2 linked regions of the Hydrogenovibrio crunogenus genome follow. Each later gene encodes a partner of the first gene's protein in a complex. Links are inferred from orthologs where the notes say so. Each region holds a gene or a part of one and is shown in the gene's direction. Other genes may lie near its edges. The genes, in order: nusB and rpsJ.

What was found.
Region 2: the proteins of nusB (region 1) and rpsJ are in contact, whole or in part, in a solved structure (PDB 3D3B), measured with the Escherichia coli proteins. The link is inferred for Hydrogenovibrio crunogenus from one-to-one orthologs.

Annotation. Positions count from the first base shown.
Region 1 is NZ_CP032096.1:1,507,958-1,516,958, reverse strand. What follows is about bases 1,705-4,666. They hold nusB (transcription antitermination factor NusB), read left to right. Parts: upstream 1,705-2,923; coding sequence 2,924-3,409; downstream 3,410-4,666. Other genes in these bases: GHNINEIG_RS07305 (methyl-accepting chemotaxis protein), read right to left, coding at 4,465-4,666; thiL (thiamine-phosphate kinase), read left to right, coding at 3,495-4,463; ribH (6,7-dimethyl-8-ribityllumazine synthase), read left to right, coding at 2,447-2,908; ribBA (bifunctional 3,4-dihydroxy-2-butanone-4-phosphate synthase/GTP cyclohydrolase II), read left to right, coding at 1,705-2,388. In the rest of the region: bifunctional diaminohydroxyphosphoribosylaminopyrimidine deaminase/5-amino-6-(5-phosphoribosylamino)uracil reductase RibD, read left to right, coding at 1-586; GHNINEIG_RS07330 (riboflavin synthase), read left to right, coding at 586-1,251; more of ribBA, read left to right, coding at 1,270-1,704; more of GHNINEIG_RS07305, read right to left, coding at 4,667-6,981; GHNINEIG_RS07300 (3-deoxy-7-phosphoheptulonate synthase), read right to left, coding at 7,113-8,180; GHNINEIG_RS07295 (DUF3579 domain-containing protein), read left to right, coding at 8,438-8,731; GHNINEIG_RS07290 (prepilin peptidase), read right to left, coding at 8,752-9,001. UniProt on the Escherichia coli protein: Part of the processive rRNA transcription and antitermination complex (rrnTAC). The complex forms an RNA-chaperone ring around the RNA exit tunnel of RNA polymerase (RNAP).
Region 2 is NZ_CP032096.1:345,071-353,804, forward strand. Bases 674-3,368 are described here. They hold rpsJ (30S ribosomal protein S10), read left to right. Parts: upstream 674-1,712; coding sequence 1,713-2,024; downstream 2,025-3,368. Other genes in these bases: tuf (elongation factor Tu), read left to right, coding at 674-1,579; rplC (50S ribosomal protein L3), read left to right, coding at 2,087-2,725; rplD (50S ribosomal protein L4), read left to right, coding at 2,736-3,356; rplW (50S ribosomal protein L23), read left to right, coding at 3,353-3,368. In the rest of the region: fusA (elongation factor G), read left to right, coding at 1-355; more of tuf, read left to right, coding at 389-673; more of rplW, read left to right, coding at 3,369-3,649; rplB (50S ribosomal protein L2), read left to right, coding at 3,661-4,488; rpsS (30S ribosomal protein S19), read left to right, coding at 4,500-4,772; rplV (50S ribosomal protein L22), read left to right, coding at 4,784-5,116; rpsC (30S ribosomal protein S3), read left to right, coding at 5,128-5,814; rplP (50S ribosomal protein L16), read left to right, coding at 5,829-6,242; rpmC (50S ribosomal protein L29), read left to right, coding at 6,244-6,432; rpsQ (30S ribosomal protein S17), read left to right, coding at 6,435-6,698; rplN (50S ribosomal protein L14), read left to right, coding at 6,833-7,201; rplX (50S ribosomal protein L24), read left to right, coding at 7,212-7,526; rplE (50S ribosomal protein L5), read left to right, coding at 7,539-8,081; rpsN (30S ribosomal protein S14), read left to right, coding at 8,091-8,396; rpsH (30S ribosomal protein S8), read left to right, coding at 8,409-8,734. UniProt on the Escherichia coli protein: Involved in the binding of tRNA to the ribosomes. Part of the processive rRNA transcription and antitermination complex (rrnTAC). The complex forms an RNA-chaperone ring around the RNA exit tunnel of RNA polymerase (RNAP).

The DNA of each region.
Region 1 (9,001 bases):
TGGTGCGATTGTCACAGGTGTTGGAACTGTCTTAGCGGATGATCCAAGTTTAAATGTGCGCTTACCTGATGACGTGTTGGCTGAATTAGGTTTAACAGCGGAAAATTGCCACCCTTTAAGAGTTGTGTTGGATGCAAATCTGAGCACGCCGCTAGAAGCTAAAATGTTGTCCTTACCCGGACGAACGCTTTTGATGACGTCTAAAGAAACAGCAGATCAAAGTTTGGATCTGATTGAACGGTTTTATCAAAAGGGTGCGGAAGTGATAGCGGTGGAATCGGATGGTGATAAACTGGATATACCATCCGTGCTTTCGTATTTGCTGGAAAACGAAAAAATCTATGATGTGATGGTAGAAGCGGGGGCTATTGTCGCAGGGGCTTTTATCCAGGCAGGCATGGTTAATGAATTGCATGTTTTCACTGCGCCCATTTTAATGGGTGAAATGGCTAAACCCATGTTTGTTTTACCCGGCCTGGCCGAAATGGTCGATAAAAAGGTTTTTGCTTACCAGTCTGTTCAAGCGTTGGGCGAAGATTTATACTTGGTGCTGACCCCTAAAAATGTCTCCGCAGAGGAAGTTTAATGTTTACCGGTATTATTGAGTCTGAAGGTTTTATATCACGTATTGAACCCGTTAACGGGGATGCGCGTATGACCATTGAGGTGGGGAAGTTGGATATGTCAGACGTCAAAATCGGTGACAGTATCGCGTGTAATGGTGTGTGTTTGACAGCAATTGAATTAACGCCCTCAGCGTATGTCGCAGATGTGTCCTCAGAAACCCTAAAAGTGACCACCTTGGGGGCTTTAAAAGTCGGTTCTCCGGTTAACTTGGAAAAGGCATTACGTCTTCAGGATCGTTTGGGAGGCCATTTGGTTAGCGGGCATGTCGATGGCGTTGGAAAAGTATTGTCGATTACGCAAGAAGCACGTTCTTGGCGTTATCAAATCGAATCGCCTGCTGCGCTGGCCAAATATATTGCAGCAAAAGGATCTATTTGTATTAATGGCATCAGCCTAACGGTTAACCAAGTCGATGGTTGTGTGTTCGATGTCAATATAGTGCCGCATACCAGGCAAGAGACGACGATTAAACACTTCCAAGTGGGAACAGCGGTTAACTTGGAAGTAGATTTGCTGGCACGCTATTTAGAAAGAATGTTAAGCGCGCCGAATGACACTGAGCAATCAGATACGAACTCGTCTAACATTACGCGTGAATTATTATCGGATCGCGGCTTTTTGTAACAAATAATTGGACAAAACATGCAGTTAAATACCATTGAAGAATTGATTGAAGATTATAAGCAAGGCAAGATGATCATCCTGATGGATGATGAGGACCGTGAAAATGAAGGTGACTTAATGATGCCTGCCAGTGCGGTAACTGCTGATCAAATCAATTATATGGCACGATACGGGCGAGGGTTGATTTGTCTGACCTTGACCAAAGAGCGTTGTCAGCAACTGCATCTCCCACTGATGACACGAAATAACCAAGATTCTCTCGGTACCAGCTTTACCGTTTCAATTGAAGCCGCCGAAGGAGTCACCACTGGGATTTCAGCAGCGGATCGAGCTAAGACGATTCAAGCCGCGATTCAACCAGAGGCTCAGCCAGCGGATATTGTCACACCGGGTCATGTTTTCCCAATTATGGCAAAACCAGGTGGCGTGTTAGAAAGAGCAGGGCATACCGAAGCAGGATGTGATTTGGCTCGTTTAGCAGGGCTGGAACCAGCATCCGTGATTGTTGAGATCATGAATGAAGATGGTACGATGGCGCGTCGTGACGATTTAGAGATTTTTGCCAAAGAGCATGGTATTAAGCTCGGCACCGTAGCTGACTTGATTGAATATCGTTTAAAGAATGAAAAAACGATTGAACGGGTTTCGGAATGCCATATGCCAACTGAATATGGTGATTTCCGCCTGATTGGGTATGAAGATGTATTAGAGCATAGAACGCATTTGGCATTAGTACATGGTCAATTAAAGAAAGACCAGCCAACAATGGTGCGTGTCCATATGTTGGATACGTTGTGTGATTTGTTTGATTCTCAAAGAGAAGAGTGTGGCTGGTCATTGCGCAGTGCTATGAAGCAGATTGCACAAGAAGAGTCTGGTGTTATTGTGGTCTTGCGAAAGCATGAAGAAGGGGCCGAGTTACTGGATAAAATTCAGCAATTTCAAATGAAAGATCGCGGGATTTCCCAGCCCGAAATTCAAACGGAAGACGATGCGAAAACATATGGATTAGGCGCCCAAATTTTATCCGATTTGGGATTAACGCAATTGAAAGTCATCGGTTCTGCATGGAAGATGAGTGCATTGGGTGGCTTTGGCTTGGAAATTGTTGAAAATATAGACAAACAAAAAGAATGATGGCTAAATAAGCTGAATAGATTTAATCGAAATTAAAATAGAATAATAGGGTTGAGTTATGAAGATCATCGAAGGAAATTTAACGGCACAGGGCTTAAAAGTAGGGCTGGTTATCGGGCGCTTTAATAGCTTTATTGTGGACAGTTTGGTTAAAGGCGCCATTGATACCATTGTTCGTCACGGTGGCTCGGAAGATAATATTGAGCAAGTGTTGGTGCCGGGTGCGTTTGAAATTCCGATTGTTGCTCAAAAAATGGCGGCCTCTGGAAAATATGATGTGATTGTCGCACTCGGTGCGGTAATTCGTGGTGGTACGCCACACTTTGATTATGTCGCCGGTGAGTGTGTTAAAGGGATTGGTCAAGTCGCGTTAAACAGCGGTGTGCCGGTTTCATTTGGTGTGTTAACCGTTGATACGATTGATCAAGCCATTGAAAGAGCAGGTACCAAAGCTGGAAACAAAGGTGAAGAATGTACGTTAGCAGCAATTGAAACTGCGAATGTTTTAAAACAAATTTAATGGTTATTTAAGTTAATGAATTTATCCGATTTTAAGCCTGGTGAAGGGACTGAACTTCCTGAAGAAGAAAAAAGTGTGAGTGTTCGAACGCAAACACGTCGTGTGGCGCTCCAGGCACTGTATCAGTGGCAGGTGAATCACTCTGAAACCCTAGATATCATTAAGCAGTTTTCTGAAGAAGGGCGCTTAGTGGATACGGATGTGGCTTTATTTCAAGAAATTGTGAATGAAGTGACGAATCATGCGACTGATTTAGATGAGCTTTATGCTCCTTTCTTGGACAGAGCGGTGGCACGGATTGATCCGGTCGAAAAAAATATCATGCGTATGGGCGTATTTGAATTACAAAATAAGTTGGAAATTCCATATCGAGTTGTGATCAATGAATCTGTTGAGTTGGCTAAACGATTTGGTGCGGAAGACAGCCATAAATACATTAATGGTATTTTAGATAAAGCCGCTGAAGGTTTAAGAAGTTTGGAAAAAACACAAACAGATTAAGTCGGGATTAGATGACGCGATTAAAAACCAGAGATTGCTCTGGTTTTTTTGTTTTACCGCCCCTTTAAAAATAAAGAGCATTGTGATGGCACACGAATTTGATGTGATTGATACTTTTTTTAAGCCTTTATCTAGCGTTGCATCGGCCGATGAAATTGGAATTGGAGATGATGGTGCGGTGCTGTCTTGCCAGGCCGGAAAGCAGCTGGTAGTGGTGACAGATACGCTTATAGAAGGGGTGCATTTCCCGGTTGAAACATCTGCTTGTGATATTGCTTGGAAAGCATTGGCCGTCAATTTGAGTGATTTAGCGGCGATGGGCGCAACGCCGGCCTTTTATTCATTGGCACTCAGTTTGCCATCAGAGAAAAATAACCAGGCCTGGCTGGAAATGTTTGCCGGTGGACTCAAGCAGTTAGCCAATTTATATAATATTCCTTTGATAGGAGGGGATACCACGCGCTCTGATCGTTTAACCATCACGATTACAGCACAAGGCTGGGTTGAAAGCGGACATGCTATTTTACGAAAAGGAGCGAAACCGGGCGATTTGATTTATGTTTCAGGGGTTCTGGGAGAGGGGGGGCTTGGATTAAAAGCCGTTCAGCAGCATTGGGATAAAGCTTCTTATGCCTCAGCCATACAACAGCTGAACAAACCTACCCCACAGGTGACGCTTGGATATTATCTTAAAGGACTCGCAACCAGTGCCATTGATGTGTCTGATGGACTGCTGGCCGACTTAAAGCATATTCTGTCATCATCACAAGTCGGTGCATGGGTCGATGTGAAATCGGTTCCAGTTTCTAACTGTATGCAAACCTATATCCAGCAATCTAATGATTGGTCGTTACCATTGATTGCGGGGGATGATTATGAGCTGTGTTTTACCATTCACCCTGATAATCAAATAACCATTCATGAGCTTGCCGAAGAGCTAGAGATTTCATTGACTGAAATCGGGCAAATTGTCACTGGCGAGGGAGGGATACAGTTAAAAAATACCCCTCAAGGTCAGACAAGTTTACAGTCACTTGGGTTTGCACACTTCTAAGTTAAGATATTTTTTCAGGTAGTAAGTGTGGAGTATCAGTCATTGAATCGAGTTCTTCATTTGCCGAAGGCAAAGCGTTAACCATTTGATTGGGCTTTAGTTTGAAGTGTAATAATTGATCTTCAACGCCTTTAACACTTTCGATAATATGACTTGATGTCTGGGTAACTTGCTCAACGAGGGAAGCGTTGTGTTGAGTAATCTCATTGATTTCAGTTAAAGATTGATTTACCTGTTCTATGCCGTGTGATTGATGATTTAAAGAATCATGCATTTCCGCCATCATCGAAGAGATTTCATCGATGGCTTGGGCATTTTCATTAAAAGATTTTTTCGTCAATTCGCTCAGTTCAATGCCTTGTTCCACTTTTGCCAAACTTTTTTGTGTTACGGCTTGAATGCTTTTTGCCGCTTCAGCAGATTTACTGGCCAAACTTCTGACTTCTGTTGCAACTACGGCAAACCCTCTTCCTTGTTCACCTGCACGAGCGGCTTCTACCGCTGCATTAAGCGCTAATAAGTTGGTTTGAAAAGCAATGTCATCAATCACTTGGGTAAAGTTAGCAATTTCTTGGCTGGCGCCTTCAATCTCTTTAATCGCTTCTGACATACGGTTGACAATGCTGACACCGGATAAGGTATTTTCTTTTGCAGCGGTACTCTTATTATTGACCGTATTGGCACTTGAGAGAGATTCGTTAATCTGTTGAACCATTTGCTGCATATGGTTCATGGTGTTTTGAATGGCTGAGGCTTGCTTATTGACCCGTTCGTTGAGGTCTTGATTGCCCATGCTGATCTCTTGCACACCACTGACAGCGTTTGAAGAAGCTGTTTGAACATCTGATAGCATGTTGCTGATATTGGAAGCCATGTCCTGCATATTGTTTTTCAATTCCTGAAGTTTTCCTTCAAATTCTCCCTCTATTTCAAAGGCAAAGTTTCCTTGTCGGAAGTGATCCAAGATATAAGATTTATGAGTAATGGCTTCATCCAGCTTGTCCAATGAAGTGTTTAAATAGGTTTTGAGTTGGCTCAGATCTCCTGGCATGTTTAACTCTATCCGCTTGGAGAAGTTACCTTTGTTCATCATTTGCATGACGTCTTTAACTGCTTCAATGGCATTCATTTGTGTTTCCATGGCTGAATTTAAACTCTCAATCACGATGCGATAAGCGCCTAAGTATTGATCTGAGGGTTCTGTAAAGCTTAAGTTTCCTTGGTTCAGTGCCTGGCTCATTTTCTGGATAGCTGTCATCGTGTCTGAAATCTGATGAATCGATGCATTAAAGTTATCTTTCAATGTCAGTAAATCGCCGGCGTAATCTTGCTCAACTTTTTTGTCAAACTCTCCATTAGACAGTGCAATTCCCACATCTTGTAGTTCGGTTGTGATTTGACGAAAAGATAAAATGAGTTCTTGAATGTTATGGCTCATATCGACTAATTCGTTTTTACCGGTGATGGGAGTCCATTGTTTAAGATCGCCTGTCTTAGAGATGAAGGCAATGTTTTTCTTAATACGGTGGAGAGGGCGTGTAATTGAGGCTACAACCACTAAGTTGAGTAGAATCATTAAGATTAAGCTGATAATGCTGATAATGGCCAATTGATGAATTTGTTCATTGGAAAGGAGGTTCAATTCATTAATCAGTGTTGTGGTGTTTAGTTGTGACTGATTTGATAACTGACGGATGATGTCGTTGGCTTCATTAATCAGTGAAATCAGCGAGCCATTATTGTCAGTTTCTGTCGTCATATAGTCTTTGATGTCGCTAAAAGACTCTTGATAGCCATCTCTTGCACTCACCAATTCATCGAGTGTGTCCATGTATTGGAAATTACCATCAAAAGCACTGACAATTGTTTCAATGTCAGAATTCGCGACATCTCCCAGTCCATTTTCATTAAATGCTTTGACTAATTTGGGGTTTTTGGTCGAGAGCATTTTACCGAGTATTAGTTGAGAAGTATTCAGCCGCTTTTGAATCGATGTTAGAGCACTTGACAATGTTGACTCTTCGGTTGCCAAATCGGTTTCTAAGAGAAGAGGTATTGTCTGCTTAAGTGTTTCCGTTGTCGGCTCTATGCCAAATTCAATGGTGTTATTAACTTCTTTCTTTAAAAATACATTTGAATTAGTGGCCTTTTTATACTTCCTTAAGACGCTTTCAAGTGTATGAATTGCCTTTTGATTTTCCTCACTGTGTAAAACCGATAGCATGGCTTCAGTTTGTTTTTTAAGTTCATCAATGGCCGAGTTGAATTTTTGGCTGGCAGTTTGGTTCTGACTTAGGATATATTCGTTAGAGAGTTGCGTTGTTAAAATCAAGGACTGCTGGAAGTTGGCGATTCTATCTGACTGCTCATGCTGTAAGTTTGATAAGTTGGTGGCTTTAACGCGTACTTCCGAAAGTGCTGACCAACCAATATAAGCGATGGACATTAAAAATAAAATAGATAAAAGGGTGTTGATAAAGAGTCTTAAGTTGATGGAGATAAAGTTGAAAAACTTCATAAGTGGAAGTACCTGTACATAAATATAACTTAAGACAAGTATATAAATGGATTATGACAGGCTGGTGACGAATCTATCACAATGTGATGAAGGCAAGGCTTCAACTACACTGTGATGAGGAAGGAGAGGCGTTATTTCTTGGCGGCGCGTCGTGCTTGAACGCCTTGGGCTAAGTCTTCTAACAAGTCTAAGCTCGATTCCCAACTGATACAGGCATCGGTAATGCTCTGACCATAAGTTAATGTTTGCCCTGGCTCAGCATCTTGGCGACCTTCTACTAGATTGCTTTCGACCATTGCCCCCATGATGTGGTCAGCGCCTTTTGACAGTTGTTCTTTGATGGATTGAGCGACCACCAGTTGTCTTTCATGTTGCTTATTGCTGTTAGCATGACTACAGTCAATCATTAACTTGTTCTGTACACCGGCTTTTTGTAATTGCTCAACCGCGTCTTTAACGCTGGCTTCGTCATAGTTTGGACCATCGTTTCCGCCTCTTAAGATAACATGGCAGTCTTCATTTCCAGTGGTTGAAAAGATGGCTGAGTGTCCCATCTTGGTCAATGATAGAAAGATATGTGGGTTGTTGGCGGCACGAATCGCATCTACAGCAATTTTAAAACCACCATCAGTCCCATTTTTAAAGCCAATTGGGCAGGATAGACCCGATGCAAGTTCACGATGCCCTTGGCTTTCAGTGGTTCTGGCGCCGATAGCTCCCCATGAAATCAAGTCGGCAATATATTGCGGGGAAATTAAATCCAAAAACTCAGTCGCACAAGCAACGCCCATGTCATTGATGTCCGCCAATAAGGAACGAGCCACTTCAAGCCCTTTATTGATTTCAAACGATTCGTTCAATAAAGGGTCGTTAATGAGGCCTTTCCAGCCAACCGTTGTTCTCGGCTTTTCAAAATAGACACGCATCACAATCAACAGGTCATCTCGATATTTGTCGGCTTGTTCTTTTAAACGCTTGGCATATTCCCGTGCAGCACCGGGGTCATGGATTGAGCAGGGGCCAATGATGACTAAGATTCGATCATCTCTCCCTGTGAGAATATTATGGATTTGCTGACGCGTATCGTAAACCGTTTGAGCAGCTGTTTCTGAAATAGGAAAAAGCTCATGAAGCTCTTGAGGAGGGCGAACTTCGGTAATGGTTTTGATTCTTAAATCATCGGTTTGATACTGTGTCATATTCTTCTCTAGCGCTACAAATTCGTTTCATGATAAAGACTGCATATTATGCCATTTATTTTAGTGAAAAGTTGGCTAAAAAGCATGAATGACTTTTGAATAAGTGTAAAAGCAGTTTCGGTATTTTAGGTTTTTATGAAATTATCTTTAAATAAACGAGGTATAAGGGTGGCTATTATAATGAGTTGTGCTAAAATTCGCGGTTGAGAACTGGTTGTTCAACTTCGAATAGAACCCTTATTTGGAAGGTACTGATAGTGCATTGTAAATACATCATTGAAGGCTATACTGAAGATGGAAGGAAATTCCGTCCGAGCGATTGGATTGACCGCATCGCATCGTTGATGGCCTCATACGGTTCTTCTCATCGTTTAGTTTTTTCCGACTTACTTCATCCTGAATTGCATGACGGTCAAAAGTGTTTGATTATTGATACCGAACTGGAAATCAAAGACCCGACTATGTTCGAGTATGTGATGAATTTTGCGAAATCCAATAATCTAAAAATAAGCCAGGTTTGCGATACGATGGAAACCAAGCTAGGTTCCTAGTAGCTAACCGCTACAGCCAGTTAAATTAACTGGCTGCCTAACAGTAAACTACTCCAGCCTCCGATGGCTAAAAATGGTCCAAAAGGGATGGGATCTTCCAGCTTTTTGACCTTAAATAATGCAAGTCCTCCGCCAATCACCAAACTGCTCAATGACGCAATCAGGATAATCTGCGGGATGGCCATCACACCAAACCAAGCGCCAAGCGCTGCGAGTAGTTTGAAATCACCATATCCCATGCCTTCTTTGCCGGTTAATAGTTTGAAAGAA
Region 2 (8,734 bases), 1.2 Mb from region 1 along the record:
CGAAATGGCTTTCAGTGTTGCAGCTGGTATGGGTATTAAAAATGGTGTTACCCAAGCAAATCCAGTAATTCTTGAGCCGGTTATGGCGGTTGAAGTGACAACTCCTGAAGAATATATGGGAGATATTATCGGTGACTTGAATAGACGTCGTGGGATGGTTTCAAGTATGGATGATATTGCTTCTGGTAAATCAATTAAAGCAGAAGTGCCACTTTCTGAAATGTTTGGGTATTCCAACCAGATGCGTTCTTTAACTCAAGGTCGTGCAAACTATAGTATGACATTCTTGAAATATAATGATGCGCCTTCTAATATCCAAGAAGAGATTATTGCTAAAGCCCAGAAGGGTGAATAATTTAAAATTTAAAGTTTAATTAGGATTTTTAAAATGGCAAAAGAAAAGTTTGAACGTAGTAAGCCGCACGTAAACGTTGGTACGATTGGTCACGTTGACCATGGTAAAACAACTCTTACAGCGGCTCTAACAATTGTACAAGGTAAAAAATTCGGTGGCGAAGCAAAAGACTACGCTAACATCGATAACGCACCGGAAGAGCGTGAGCGTGGTATTACTATCTCAACAGCACACGTTGAGTATGAGTCAGAAACACGTCACTATGCTCACGTAGACTGCCCAGGTCACGCCGACTATGTAAAAAACATGATCACAGGTGCGGCACAGATGGACGGTGCAATCCTAGTATGTTCAGCAGCAGATGGCCCAATGCCACAAACGCGTGAGCACATTCTTCTATCTCGTCAGGTAGGTGTGCCATACATCGTTGTTTACCTAAACAAAGCTGACATGGTTGATGATGAAGAATTGCTAGAGCTAGTAGAAATGGAAGTTCGTGAACTTCTAGATACTTATGATTTCCCAGGTGATGATACACCGGTAATCATGGGGTCAGCTCTTAAAGCTATCGAAGGTGATCAATCAGAAATTGGTGAGCCATCAATCGGTCGTTTGGTAGATGCATTGGATACATACATCCCAGAACCAACACGTCAAACAGATAAACCATTCCTAATGCCTGTAGAAGATATCTTCTCAATCCAAGGTCGTGGAACGGTTGCAACAGGTCGTGTTGAAACAGGTGTTGTAAAAGTTGGTGAAGAAATCGAAATCGTCGGTATCCGTCCAACAACAACTACAACTGTAACAGGTGTTGAAATGTTCCGTAAGCTGCTTGACCAAGGTGAAGCAGGGGATAACGTAGGTATCCTATTGCGTGGTACTAAGCGTGAAGATATCGAACGTGGTCAAGTACTTGCTCATAAGGGTACAGTAACACCACATACTAAGTTCGAAGCAGAAGTGTATGTACTATCAAAAGATGAAGGTGGTCGTCATACACCATTCTTCCAAGGATATCGTCCACAGTTCTACTTCCGTACAACAGATGTAACAGGTGCATGTGAACTACCAGCAGGAACAGAAATGGTTATGCCTGGTGATAACGTGCAAATGACTGTAGAGTTAATCAACCCGATCGCGATGAACGAAGGTTTACGTTTCGCGATTCGTGAAGGTGGACGTACAGTTGGTGCGGGTGTTGTTGCTAAAATTATTGATTAAATAATGTTTAGAAAACAATAAATTAAATGCTTGAAAGTATTTTGATTTATTGTTACAATCCGCAACCTTAGTGAGCAGTGGCTATATTCATGTCACTGCTTTTCTTTTTTTGTAATATGAGAAAAAGATTATTATGGCGACTCAAAATATTCGTATTCGCTTGAAGGCTTTCGATCATCGTTTGATTGATCAGTCTGCTCGTGAAATTACGGAAACAGCTAAAAGAACAGGCGCTCAGGTTAAGGGCCCTATTCCAATGCCTACCCGTAAAGAGCGTTTTACAGTGTTGGTTTCACCGCATGTTAACAAAGATGCGCGTGACCAGTATGAAATTCGTACACATAAGCGTTTGTTGGATATCGTTGATCCGACAGATAAAACAGTTGATGCATTGATGAAGTTAGATCTTGCAGCAGGTGTGGATGTACAGTTAGAGCTAAGATAATTAGCTTGGTTGTTAACCATCAATCGAAATGGTTAATGTAGAAATAATAATGAGGTAACGATATGGGTATTGGTGTCATTGGTACCAAAGTTGGTATGACTCGTGTATTTAACGAGGATGGTGTATCGACTCCTGTGACGGTGGTGGAGGTTTCACCAAACCGCATAACACAAATCAAAAATAATGAAACTGATGGTTATGATGCCATTCAGGTTACTTTCGGTTCAAAGCACGCTGGTCGTGTTTCAAAGCCTGAAGCTGGTCATTATGCAAAAGCTGGTGTAGAAGCTGGTCAAGGTTTGTGGGAGTTTAGATTAGATGATGTTTCAGAAGCAGAAGGTTTAGAGCCTGGTTCTGAAATTACAGTCGAAAAATTTAATGATGTTGCAGTAGTTGATGTGTCTGGCACAACTAAAGGTAAAGGTTTTCAAGGTGGTGTCAAAAGACATAACTTTAAAATGCAAGATGCAACTCATGGTAACTCTATTTCTCACCGTGCACCTGGTTCAATTGGTCAAAACCAAACTCCTGGAAGAGTATTCAAGGGGAAAAAGATGGCCGGTCATATGGGGAATGTAAAACAAACAACGCTTAATCTTGAGTTGGTTAAGGTTGATGTTGAAAATTCATTACTGTTGATCAAAGGTGCTTTGCCTGGCGCAAAAGGTAGTACCGTTATTGTTCGCAAGGCAATTAAATAAGGTGGGCGTGATGGATTTAAAATTAATTGAATTAGCAAGTGGAAAAGAAGCGGGATCAGTTAAGGTTTCAGAAGCCATTTTTGGTGCTGAATTTAACGAAGCCCTTGTTCATCAAGTTGTTAACGCTTATCTAGCTGGTGCACGTTCTGGTACGAAAGGTCAGAAAAATCGTTCAGCAGTAAGAGGTGGTGGTGCAAAACCATGGGCTCAGAAAGGTTCAGGTCGTGCGCGTGCGGGTACCAGTCGTGGTCCAATCTGGATTGGTGGTGGGCGTGCATTCCCAGGCCATAACCGTGACTTTTCTCAGAAAGTGAATAAAAAAATGTACCGTGGTGCGATGAAAGCGATTTTTTCAGAGTTAGCACGTACAGAAAGATTAGTAGTCGTTGATGACTTTAAAATAGAAGCACCTAAGACGAAAGACTTTGTGGCTAAATTGAATACTTTGAACCTGAAAGATGCTTTAGTTATTACAGAAGGTTTTGATGAGTATTTATATTTGTCAGCACGCAATTTATATCATGCAGATGTGTGTGATGTTGCCTCAATTGATCCGGTCAGTTTAGTAGGTTTTAAGTCGATTGTAGTAACGCAAGGTGCGATTAAGCAACTTGAGGAGAAGCTAGCATGAGTAAAGAACGTTTACTAAAAGTATTATTGGCTCCTCATGTCTCAGAAAAATCAGCTTTGATGGCGGATGCTTCTGAGCAGTATATTTTCAAGGTTGTGCCTAATGCAACAAAGCCTGAAGTTAAACAAGCGGTTGAATCATTGTTTGATGTAAAGGTTCAATCTGTAAACATGATCAATATTAAAGGCAAAACAAAAGTCTTTAAAGGTCGAGTAGGTAAGCGTAATGGTTTGAGAAAAGCTATTGTACGTTTAGCTCCTGGGCAAGAGATTGATTTTGTTGGTGCTGAATAAGAGGGTTTGTCATGGCTATAATTAAAAAATCAAAACCTACATCACCAGGTCGTCGTTTTGTCGTAAGTGTTGTTGAACCAGATTTGCATAAAGGCAAACCTTTTTCAGCATTGCTAGAAAAGAAATCTAAATCTGGTGGTCGTAACTCTAATGGTCGCATTACAGTAAGACACCAAGGTGGTGGTCACAAGCAACATTATCGTCAAATTGATTTCAAAAGAAACAAAGATGGTGTCGCTGCGGTTGTAGAGCGCTTAGAATATGATCCAAACAGAACAGCACACATCGCGCTGTTGAAATATGCGGATGGTGAAAGACGTTATATTCTTGCACCAAGACATGTTAAAGCAGGTGATCCTGTTGAGTCTGGTGAGCATGTTTCTATTAAGGCTGGAAATGCCTTGCCGTTAAGAAATATTCCAGTTGGTACTGTCGTACACGCATTAGAAATGAGACCAGGTAAAGGTGCTCAAATCGCTCGAAGTGCTGGTGCTTATGCTCAAATTGCTGGGCGTGATGGTGCTTATGTTTTAGTTAAACTGCGTTCAGGTGAGATGAGAAAAATCTTAGCTGATTGTCGTGCAACTATCGGTGAAGTTGGAAACCAAGAACATTCACTTAGAAAGCTTGGGAAAGCTGGTGCTAAGCGTTGGAAAGGTGTTCGTCCAACTGTACGTGGTGTTGCAATGAACCCGGTTGATCACCCTCATGGTGGTGGTGAAGGTCGTACTTCAGGTGGTCGTAACCCAGTTACACCATGGGGTGTTCCGACCAAAGGTAAGAAGACACGTAGTAATAAACGTACTGACAGAATGATCGTACGTCGTAGAAATAAATAAGGAAGGACCCTATGCCACGTTCAGTTAAAAAAGGACCTTTTGTAGATCATCACCTTGTAAAAAAGGTGATGGAGGCACAAGAATCTGGTAATAAACGTCCAATAAAAACATGGTCAAGAAGATCTATGATTCTTCCTGATATGATTGGTTTGACGATTGCAGTTCACAACGGTAAAGAGCATATTCCTGTCTATGTTTCAGAAAACATGGTCGGACATAAGCTTGGTGAGTTTTCAATGACCCGTACATATCGCGGTCATGCAGCTGATAAAAAATCTAAATAAGGAGAGATAACATGCAGGTTAGTGCTACTCATAGATTTGCTCGTATTTCTCCTCAGAAAGCGCGTCTTGTAGCGGATTTAATTCGTGGAAAAGATGTTGAAGCAGCTGTAAATATATTGGCTTTTAGTGATAAAAAGGCCTCTGAGTTGATGAGCAAAGTATTGAATTCGGCTATTGCGAATGCAGAAAATAATGAAGGTGCAGATATTGATGAGCTAAAGGTAACTGAAGCTTATGTCAATGAAGGGCCTATCATGAAACGTATGCGTGCTAGAGCAAAAGGTCGTGGAAATCGTATCCTAAAACGTATCAGTCATATTACTGTTACTGTTGGCGATAAGTAAGGAGAGTCAGAATGGGTCAAAAAGTACATCCGATTGGGATCCGATTAGGGATTACCAAAGATTGGAATGCTCGCTGGTATGCGGATAGCAAAAACTATTCTGATTTCCTTATCAGTGATATCGAAATCCGAAAAGAGTTAAATGAAAAGCTAAAACATGCTTCAGTGAGCCAAATTAACATCGAACGCGTTGCAAACGGTGTTCGTGTTACTATTCACACCGCTCGTCCAGGTGTTGTGATTGGTAAGAAAGGTGAAGATATTGAAAAATTAAAGCAAGCTTTGATTGCTAAAACTGGGATGCCGGTTAACATTAATATCGAAGAAATCAAGAAGCCTGAATTAGATGCTAAGTTGGTCGCTGAAGGAATTGCACAGCAATTAGAGAAGCGTATCCAGTTCCGTCGTGCTATGAAGCGTGCGGTAAGTAATGCAATGCGTTTAGGTGCGCAAGGTATTAAAGTAAATGTTTCTGGTCGTTTAAATGGTGCAGAAATTGCACGTGCTGAGTGGTATAGAGAAGGACGTGTTCCTCTTCATACACTTCGTGCTGACATTGATTACGCGACTTTCGAAGCAGATACCACTTACGGTAAAATTGGGGTTAAAGTTTGGATCTTTAAAGGTGAAAAGCTAGAAAAAATTTCAATGGTAAGTGATGACAAGAAACAATCTAAAGGCAAGAAAGGCCGTAAATAAAAGGAATACTTGTTATGTTAATGCCAAAACGTACAAAATTTAGAAAGATGCATAAAGGACGTAACCGCGGTCTTGCTAATGTTGGTAACAAAATTAGCTTTGGTGAATTCGGTTTGAAGGCAATGGAGCGTGGTCGTATGACTTCACGTCAAATTGAAGCAGCCCGTCGTGTTATGACACGTAAAGTAAAGCGTGGTGCTAAGATTTGGATTCGTGTATTTCCTGATAAGCCGATTACCAATAAACCTCTTGAGGTTCGTATGGGTAAAGGTAAAGGTAGTGTAGAGTACTGGGTTGCTCAGGTTCAACCTGGTCGTGTCCTTTATGAAATGCAAGGTGTTGATGAAGTTGTTGCAAGAGAAGCATTTGAGCTTGCTGCTGCAAAACTTCCTTTCAAAACACAATTTGTAACAAGAACGGTGATGTAAGATGACTTCAGAATTAAAAGAAAAGTCAGTTGAAGAGCTTAGAGAAGATTTACTAAATCTTCTTCAAGAGCAATTTAACTTAAGAATGCAACATGCGACTGGTCAGTTGTCGAATAGCGCACAGTTAAAAACTGTTCGTCGTTCTGTTGCACGAGTTAAAACCATCATTCGTCAAAAAGTGAGTAAATAAGAATGGCTGGTAGTGAAAATAAAGCACGTACAATGCAAGGTGTTGTTGTTAGCAACGGCATGGACAAATCAGTTGTAGTTATGACAAACCGTTATATTAAGCATCCTAAATATAAAAAGTTTGTTAGAAAGTCTACAAAAGTTATGGCACATGATGCTGATAATGCTTGCGGAGTTGGTGATAGAGTCACCATTTCAGAATGTACCCCTTTCTCTAAGAGAAAGACTTGGTCATTGGTTTCAATTGACGAAAAAGCTGCGTTGTAATAAAAGTAGACTTTTGATATCAATCTGATATAATTGCCCAAATTTTTCACCGCCTTAATAACCAAGCCTGTAAAAAGGGACTAGTTATTTTGGCGGTTTTTGTGTTATTTAAATTTTATGGATGGAGTTCCATCATGATTCAAATGCAAACTGTACTTGATGTCGCTGACAATAGTGGTGCAAGAAAGGTCCAATGTATTAAGGTACTGGGCGGTTCTAAGCGTCGCTATGCGAGTGTTGGTGATGTTATTAAAGTAGCTGTTAAAGAGGCTGCACCTCGCGGCAAAGTCAAAAAAGGTGATGTTTTTGATGCGGTTGTCGTTCGTACGGCGCAAGGCGTAAGACGTCCAGATGGTTCAAAGATTAAGTTTGATGGTAATGCTGCTGTTATTCTTAATACTAAGCTAGAGCCTATCGGAACACGTATTTTTGGCCCAGTAACACGTGAGCTACGTAACGATAAATTTATGAAAATCGTTTCGCTAGCTCCAGAAGTTTTATAAGGAACTGATAATGAATCGTCTAAGAAAAGGTGATGAGGTTATCGTTATTGCTGGAAAAGACAAAGGGAAACGCGGTTCAGTTTCTCAAGTTATGCAAAATGGTAAGCTAATAGTAGATGGAATTAATTTGGCTAAGAAACATGTTAAACCTAACCCTATGACGGGTGAACAAGGTGGTATTGTTTCTAAAGAAATGCCTGTTGATGCTTCTAATGTTGCTTTATACAATCCTGAAACAAAAAAAGCGGACCGTGTTGGTGTTAGAGTTGAAGGAGATGTGAAAACACGTTTCTTTAAGTCTAATGGCAAGTCGGTTGATGCTTAAGTAGGTTGAAATATGGCAAGATTACAAAAAATTTATAATGATCAAGTTATTCCGGCGTTAGTCGAAAAATTTGGTTATAAGTCAGTAATGCAAGCTCCAAAACTCACAAAGATTACGATCAATATGGGCGTTGGTGAAGCAATTGGTGACAAGAAAATACTTGATAATGCAGTGTCAGATATGGAAGCGATTACTGGTCAGAAGCCTGTTAAAACGCTTGCAAGACGCTCTGTTGCAAGTTTTAAAGTACGTGATGGATATCCACTTGGTTGTAAAGTGACACTTCGTGGGGCCAAAATGTATGAGTTTTTGGATAGATTGATTAATGTTGCTTTGCCACGAGTTCGTGATTTCCAAGGTGTTAAAGGAAATGCGTTTGATGGTCGAGGTAATTACAATTTAGGTGTGAAAGAGCAAATCATTTTCCCTGAAATTGAATTTGAAAAGGTTGATAAAATTCGTGGAATGGATATCAACTTTGCAACGACTGCTTCAACAAATGAAGAAGCAAAAGCTCTTTTAGAAGCCTTTAATTTTCCATTTAAAAAGCAATAGAGGTTTCTCATGGCAAAGCAATCAATGATTGAAAGAGAAAAGAAAAGAGCAAAGATGGTTGCTAAATATTCAGCAAAAAGAGCTGAGTTAAAAAAAGCATCTGTTGATATGTCTCTAAGCTTTGAAGAACGTATGGAAGCAATGGATAAGTTGGCAAAACTTCCAAGAAACGCTTCTCCTGCTAGACAACAGAATCGTTGTAGATTAACAGGACGTCCTCATGGTGTTTACAGAAAATTTGGGTTGTCACGTAACATGCTAAGACAGTTAGCAATGCAGGGTGATGTTCCTGGTTTAAGAAAAGCAAGTTGGTAAGGATAAATATTTATGAGTATGTCTGATCCAATAGCTGATATGCTAACTCGTATTCGTAATGGTCAAATTGCTGGTCATTCGAATGTTGTTATGCCTTCATCAAAAGTTAAAGTTGCAGTCGCAAAAGTATTAACGGGTGAAGGGTATGTTAGTTCATACAGCGTAAGTGATAAGAATGGTAAGTCAGAATTATCGGTTGATTTGAAGTATTTTGAAGGTCAACCAGTCATTGAAATGCTTAAGCGTGTAAGCCGTCCAGGTTTGCGTGTTTATAAGAATAAAGATGAGTTGCCAAAAGTAATCGGTGGTTTAGGAGTTGCTGTAGTTTCAACTTCTAA